Regions from separate parts of the Vreelandella sp. V005 genome, predicted to be linked through region 1. Evidence: riboswitches for the same ligand, from Rfam matches in the RefSeq annotation. Region 1 holds a riboswitch; the other holds the start of a gene.
What was found. A riboswitch is a leader RNA that binds a small molecule or an ion and turns the genes downstream of it on or off. The one in region 1 is predicted to bind thiamine pyrophosphate.
Positions count from the first base shown of each region.

Region 2: another riboswitch for thiamine pyrophosphate. It lies ahead of ACUN8H_RS07690 (sodium:solute symporter); the one in region 1 lies ahead of thiM (hydroxyethylthiazole kinase).

Region 1 covers NZ_JBQXYA010000004.1:133,695-137,023, reverse strand. The annotation lists gene ACUN8H_RS11775 (cupin domain-containing protein) at 1-621, shown strand, start outside; gene ACUN8H_RS11770 (DUF6164 family protein) at 636-1,004, opposite strand; gene gloA (lactoylglutathione lyase) at 1,014-1,550, opposite strand; TPP riboswitch at 1,678-1,776, shown strand; gene thiM (hydroxyethylthiazole kinase) at 1,800-2,609, shown strand; gene thiE (thiamine phosphate synthase) at 2,599-3,222, shown strand; gene ACUN8H_RS11750 (LysR family transcriptional regulator) at 3,219-3,329, shown strand, end outside.
Region 2 covers NZ_JBQXYA010000002.1:537,621-540,949, reverse strand. The annotation lists gene ACUN8H_RS07695 (diguanylate cyclase domain-containing protein) at 1-94, opposite strand, end outside; gene ACUN8H_RS07690 (sodium:solute symporter) at 180-1,559, opposite strand; TPP riboswitch at 1,549-1,656, opposite strand; gene ACUN8H_RS07685 (peroxidase-related enzyme) at 1,700-2,302, opposite strand; gene ACUN8H_RS07680 (hypothetical protein) at 2,480-3,172, shown strand; gene ACUN8H_RS07675 (CoA-acylating methylmalonate-semialdehyde dehydrogenase) at 3,250-3,329, opposite strand, start outside.

The DNA.
Region 1 (3,329 bases):
GAAGCGTATCAGTGGGTCGATTCCCCCAGTGCTGGCGTCGAGCGCATGATGTTTGACCGCATTGGTGATGAAGTGGCCCGCGCTACCAGCCTTGTCCGCTACGCGCCCAACACGCAGTTTGAGCGGCATACTCACGGCGGCGGCGAAGAAATCCTGGTATTGGAAGGGGTATTCGCCGATGAGCATGGGCGCTACGCAGCGGGCAGCTACCTTCGGAACCCCATCGGCACTGGCCATACCCCGCAGATTGGCGAAGAGGGCGCGCTGATTTTCGTCAAGCTACATCAGTTTGACCCTAACGATACGCTTCAGCTTGCCGTGCCTGCCCACCGGCTTCCCTGGCAGCCCGACCGGCGCCCGCGCATTGCCTACAAAATGCTGCATACCTACAAGCAGGAGCGCACCAGCCTGGAACGGTGGTCGGCAGGCACTTCTATTGCTTACCCCACGCTGCTGGGCGGTTTGGAGTTTTTAATTCTGGAAGGCACGCTGAGCGATAGCGAGCAGAGCTACACGGCGGGCACTTGGTGCCGCTACCCCAGCGGCGCCGCACCGGCATTAACCGCGGGCGACGATGGCGTGATGATGTACCTTAAACGCGGCCATCTGCCGCCCGCTTAAAGCTAGGCTTAGACTCAGGTGCGGGCCAAACCCAGAAACGGCAACAGCGTCAGGGCCGCAATCAGCCCCACCGCTATCAGCACTAGCACTACCTGCAGCGGGTGAGCGGCCAAACGGCGCCATAAGGTTTCTGCCTCGCCCCGTTCCACCGCTGCTTGATGCTCACGCTGGGCACGCTCAAGGCGCTCCGCCTGGTAGGCGTTTAACGCCGCAATGGCAGCATCGTGCTGGTGTGGGTTGCGCAGCCAGATGGCATCGACCCCCAGGCGGAAAAAGCCCGCCTGGGTTTCATAGGTGTCAAAGCCGTGGGCAGCGAGCAGGTCGCGCACTTCCATGGCCTCTTCGTCGGTCACATGGCGTAGCCGGAACAGTAGTTTAGCCATTGCTAGGTCTCATGAATCGCTCTTTCCCACCATCAAGTCAGCTTGGATCACTTCGATCCAGTAACCGTCCGGGTCTTTAACGAAGATAACGTCTTGCATCTTGCCCTGGTCTGCGCGCTTGACGAAGGTAACGTCGTGCTGGTCAAACCACGCTTGAGCCGCGGCTAAGTCCGGCACGTTGAAGCAGATATGCCCAAAACCTTGCGGTTCCGCGTTGCCATCGTGATATGAGAAGTCATCTTTGTTTTCGGTGCCCCAATTGTGGGTCAACTCTAACAGGCCTTTCTGACTGAAGGTCCAGGCGGTACGCGCTTGCGCATCTTGTGGCACGTTATCGCTCGGCTCTAGGTTGGCTAAGAAGTAGAGCGAAAACTGCATCTCTTCGAAATCCAGCCGCCGCATTACCTGCATGCCAAATACCTTGGAGTAGAACGCCAGGGCATGCTCGGGGTCCTTCACCCGCAACATGGTGTGATTTAAACGGAATCCTTGGGTTTGCGGGGGCGTATCGACGACACCAGGATGCTGCTCACCTTGAAAACTCATCATGCTCTCCTGTCGCTGATGTGGATCGTTAACTGCTTATACCACTTAACGTGGGGGTTGAGGCGCCCTATTTCCACCTACCTCCCTCACCCTGGGCTTTACAGGGTCAACGCAGCCATGGATAGTAATCGTTCGGCAGGGGCGCTCGCCGTTATTGGCGAGCTGAGAAGAACCCTTTGAACCTGAACCGGATAACACCGGCGTAGGGAGTCGTGGTACCGCTTACCACCTCCCCGCCGGGAGGATGCTATGACCCTACCTCCGCTTGGCGATTATCTTTCGACGCTACGCACAGCGACACCGTTAGTCCATTGCATGACCAATTATGTCGCCATGAACAGTACGGCCAATCTGCTGCTAGCCACTGGTGCGTCACCCGCCATGGTGCATGCGCCAGAGGAAGTGGCTGAGTTCACCGCTATTTCTGCCGGGCTCTCGATCAATATTGGCACCATCTCTGCCCACTGGGCTGACGCAATGCTGACCGCCGCGGACAGTGCTGGCCAGCACTCGATTCCCTGGGTGTTAGATCCTGTCGCCGTTGGCGCGACCCGCTATCGTCAATCGCTGTGTACGCGGTTACTCGCGTTAAAGCCTAGCGTGATTCGCGGCAATGCCTCTGAAATCCTGGCGCTCAATGGGTTAGCCAGCCAAGGCCGCGGCGTGGACTCGACCGCCGCCTCCGACCAAGCCATCGACGCAGCGATAGCACTGGCGCAACAACACGGCTGCATTGTCGCGATGACCGGCGAAAGCGACTGGGTGACGAATGGCACACAGCACTACCGTATTAACGGTGGCCACCCCTTAATGCCCCAGGTAACAACGTTAGGCTGCGGTCTTAGCGCGCTGGTCACCGCGTTTGTAGCGGCTAACCGTGACGCGCCGCTGGAAGCTACCGCCGCTGCGCTCGGCTGCTTTGCCGTTGCTGGCGAGCAGGCGGGTAAAACGGCGCAGGGCCCAGGCAGTTTTCAAGTCGCTCTGCTGGATGCGCTTTATCAACTAACCCCTGACGACCTCACTGCTCATACCCAGTTGGAGTCACGCCATGCCGTTTGACCTATCGCTTTATTTGGTGACCGACGCTGCGCTTTGCGACGCTTATGGCCTAGAGCAGACGGTAGAAGCAGCGGTAAGCGGCGGTGTGACCATCGTGCAGCTACGTGATAAGCGTGCCAGCGATGAACAGATGATTGCTCAAGCCAAGCGGCTAAAAGCAGTGCTGGCAGGCACCGGGGTGCCACTGATCATTAATGACCGGTTACAGGTAGCGCTAGAGAGCCAAGCAGATGGTCTGCATGTCGGTCAGAGTGATGCCGCTGTTGAGGAAGCCCGACGAGTGCTAGGTGAACAGGCGATTATTGGCCTGTCGATCAATACCCTTTCTCAGCTCCAAGCGGCTCCTATGGCGTTACTCGATTACGTGGGTATTGGGCCCGTGTTTGCGACTGGCAGCAAACAGGATCACGCCCAGCCGATTGGCTTTGGCGGCTTAGCGTCATTGGTCAACGCCTGCCCCCTGCCCAGCGTAGCGATTGGCGGGTTGAAAGCGGCGCATGCCATTAGCGTTCAGCGGGCGGGAGCGAACGGTATTGCCGTGATTTCCGCGATCTGTGGCCAGCCCGACCCTCGACAGGCAGCACTCGCCTTTCAGGTCGCTGCGGCGTCATGAACCAATTAGAGCATATCGTGGCGTTCGTGCGGGTGGCCGAGCTGGGTAGCTATACCCGGGCGGCTGAGGCACTCGATCTGTCGCGTACCCGCGTGTCTCGTCAAGTT
Region 2 (3,329 bases), on a different contig from region 1:
GGTCAAACGCAGGTTCATCTGGGGTGTCTAACAGTTCAAGCTCATAAAGAGCGGCTAAGCGTGCCTCTTCATTAAGTGCGATTGGGTAGCTCATGGTTGTTTCACCAATTGCGGTAGGTGTAGAGCTATCAGCATAACGCGAGCAGCACGTTACTGCTTAGTACTGATTGCTTGGTTGCTTAGCACTTACTGCTTTTCGTTATACTCGCGAGCAAAACACTCACCAATGTTGAGGCGACTATCGCGCCAACAAACGGCCCCAGTGTGGGAATACTGCCTGGAAAACTGGCCGTTACCACGCCCGCGGCGAGGCTTCCTTGGCTTAACCACCCAGGGATAATGGCGCCCACTAAACCTGCCATGCCTCCCGCAATAGCCGACATTGAGGTCATTCGATGCCACAGGCCTAACAGAACAGGCACCACAATAGCGGCACACAGCAAGTCAGCAATCAGAAACAGCCGCAGTACCGACAGCCCCTGTAACGCAATCACGACCACCGGAACCATCACCGCAATGGTGACCCAGCGGGCCGCGGCCAGTGACACCCCCTGCTGTTCACTGCGGGCAACGACAAGCGACGCAATGCCGTTTTGAAGCGTATCCACACTGGAGGCCACCAAGGTCACCGCAAGCACTAGGGCGGGTAAGGTCAGCCACGCGGGCGCTTCCATTAGCAGCGCGAAAAAGGGCATCGGCGGCTCGCCAAGTGCAACGCCGCTCATTGCCGCTAACATGCCCAGACCGCCAATCAGCATGACGACGACGACCGTCATACCACCGCCTAACCAGGCGCCGCGACCCAAGCTTTGTTCATCCCGCGCCGCCCATACACGCTGCCAATATCCCTGATGGAAGAGGTTCGCTGCGGTGACGGCAATCACCAGCGTCAAGGCAACGCTGAGCGCACTGGTCACCGGAAGGGAAGGCATCGCTACCTGGCTAGGCAGTGACGGCAGGCGCCAGAACGTAACGCCCGCCACCGCGATTAGCAGCGCCAGCAATAGCCACGCTTGCCATCGGTCTGTGGCAAGGCTGGCGCGCAAGCCGCCCACCGCCGTATAGAGTAGTGTGGTGAGGGCAACGCCAATAATGACCAGTGCGGGTGGCACCTCTGACAACAGTGCGGTGATTGCGCCAATGGCGGTTAACTCAGCGGCCAAAAAGCAGGCCATATAGCCAACCGACACCAGCGTTACCCAGCGTCTAACACCTGGACCATAGCAAGCGCCAGCGAATTCGCCGATGCTACGCCCTTCCGGCAAGGCACGGCGAATTTTGGGACCATACAGCCCTAAGACAATAAACGGTAGTGCGGATCCCAGCGCATAGCCCGCCAACGCGAGAGGACCAACGAAGGCGCCAATTTCGGGAGGGGCAAATAGAATCCAAGCGCCCATACCGGAGGCAAGAAAGGAAAGTCCTAGGGTCGAAGCCGTTTGAGAATTGCGGGCGGTAACGTAATCGTCCACTGGGCCATCCACCCAGCGAGCCCGTAGGCCCAAAAAAGCAAAGCAGCATAGCGCCGCGCCGAGCACGGCTGACGTCAGGTATAGCATGTCGCACTTCCTCCGCCGGTACGAACCGGATCAGGTTCCAGGGTCTGCGCAGTGCGCATTCTCAGCCCGCTCAAGCAGGGCTCCCCTGGCGACAGTGAATGAAGGCGCTATCGTCAACCAAAAAAGCACCTTAGTAAAGTTTAAGGTGTGTTAGCGGCCCTTTCACGTGGCACACGCCCCATCAGATAGAATTCCTCATTGGGTGGCGTGCCTGCCAGTGTGACCAAACGGTTGGACATTCCAAAAAACGCCGCTATGGCACCGATGTCCCAGCAGTCTTCGTGGCTAAAGCCTACCGCCTGCAGGCGAGCAAGCCACTCATCGGTCATTTCACCAACATCAATGCCACAGTACATGGCAAAGTCGAGCATGACTCGGTGGCGCTCACTGATGGGTGCAACACGGTAATTAATCGCGACCTGATCCGCTAGCAGCGGATCTTTACTGTAAATACGCACGAGAGCCCCATGGGCCACCACGCAATACAAGCAACGATTACGTGCACTGGTAGCCACCACGATCATCTCTTTCTCGGCTTTGGTAAGCGAGTCCGACTCACGTTCCATGAGCGCATCGTGATAGGCGAAGAAAGCACGAAACTCATCGGGGCGATGCGCCAGCATTAAAAACACATTCGGCACAAAGCCTGCTTTTTCCTGAACGGCCAATATAGTAGTGCGAATATCATCGGGTAGATCATTTAACGTTTCCGGTACGTTAAAACGGCTTAGTTGAGCAGACATAATCACCTCTTTATTATTTAGTTTAACCATCTCACCAAAACGACTTAGTCATTACGTAACAAAACGCCAACTTAAGTAACTTTTAATTAGCGACTCTGCTCGCCATACTGCACTATTGATCTTTGATAAACATTGCCCACTGCTCTCAATAAACAGCTCGTTCAAAGGGACACTGTCATGAGTTATAACGAAGCCAAGGAACATACCCCCGGTCGCCTAAACGAGCTTTTTGCGGACCCCTACCAAGCATTTAAAAATGACACCGACGAGCGCCAGCTGCATATTCGCATCATGCTGCATATGTTGCTGGCCCGCCCAATGACGCGGGGGCAAATGACATTACGGGTCATCCATGGCTGGGAGAATGGAGGCTTTGATCCTAAAGACCTGCAACATGTCGACTACCCCCTTTCTGGTATCGCTGATTTCAAGCGTGCAGTGCAGGATTTTGAACACGCCTCCAAGCACAATACACCACTTCCCGCAGACAGAACCGCCATTCTGGCTACCCCATTAGATGATGCTATTGCAGAGGCAGAAGCGGAGGGGCAAGACCTCACCAACGACATTCGCGACACCCCAGCACGCTGGCCTGCATTTGAAGGCGGCCTGGCCTTGTACACCCTGTTTAAAATGTACCACCGCCTCGTTTATGGCGAAGATGACACTTATCGCTGCGCGCAGTGCACTACCCCACTTGGCATGCGCGAGATACATGAATTTCACCTCGAAGAGGGCGAATTCGCGCTGCTGGTGCCGCCCGCTGAAAACTTCATAAAGGAGGAGTCGCTATTAGTGTTGCATGAAAGCCAGCTCGGCCCCATCGAGCAGTTGCTCGAAGAGAGCTTGCCTCTATTCGATAATTTTTAAGCGACAACAGCCAGTACACTTCGCCACTTGGCCCTGCATAAAGCAGGGCCAATTTTCGTTAAAGCAGGAAGCGCTCGTTAACCCAGTGAAATAGTGCTATTGATGCCACTAGAAACATTCTCCGGTTCAAACCACCGAGCCGTTACGGTTTTCGTTT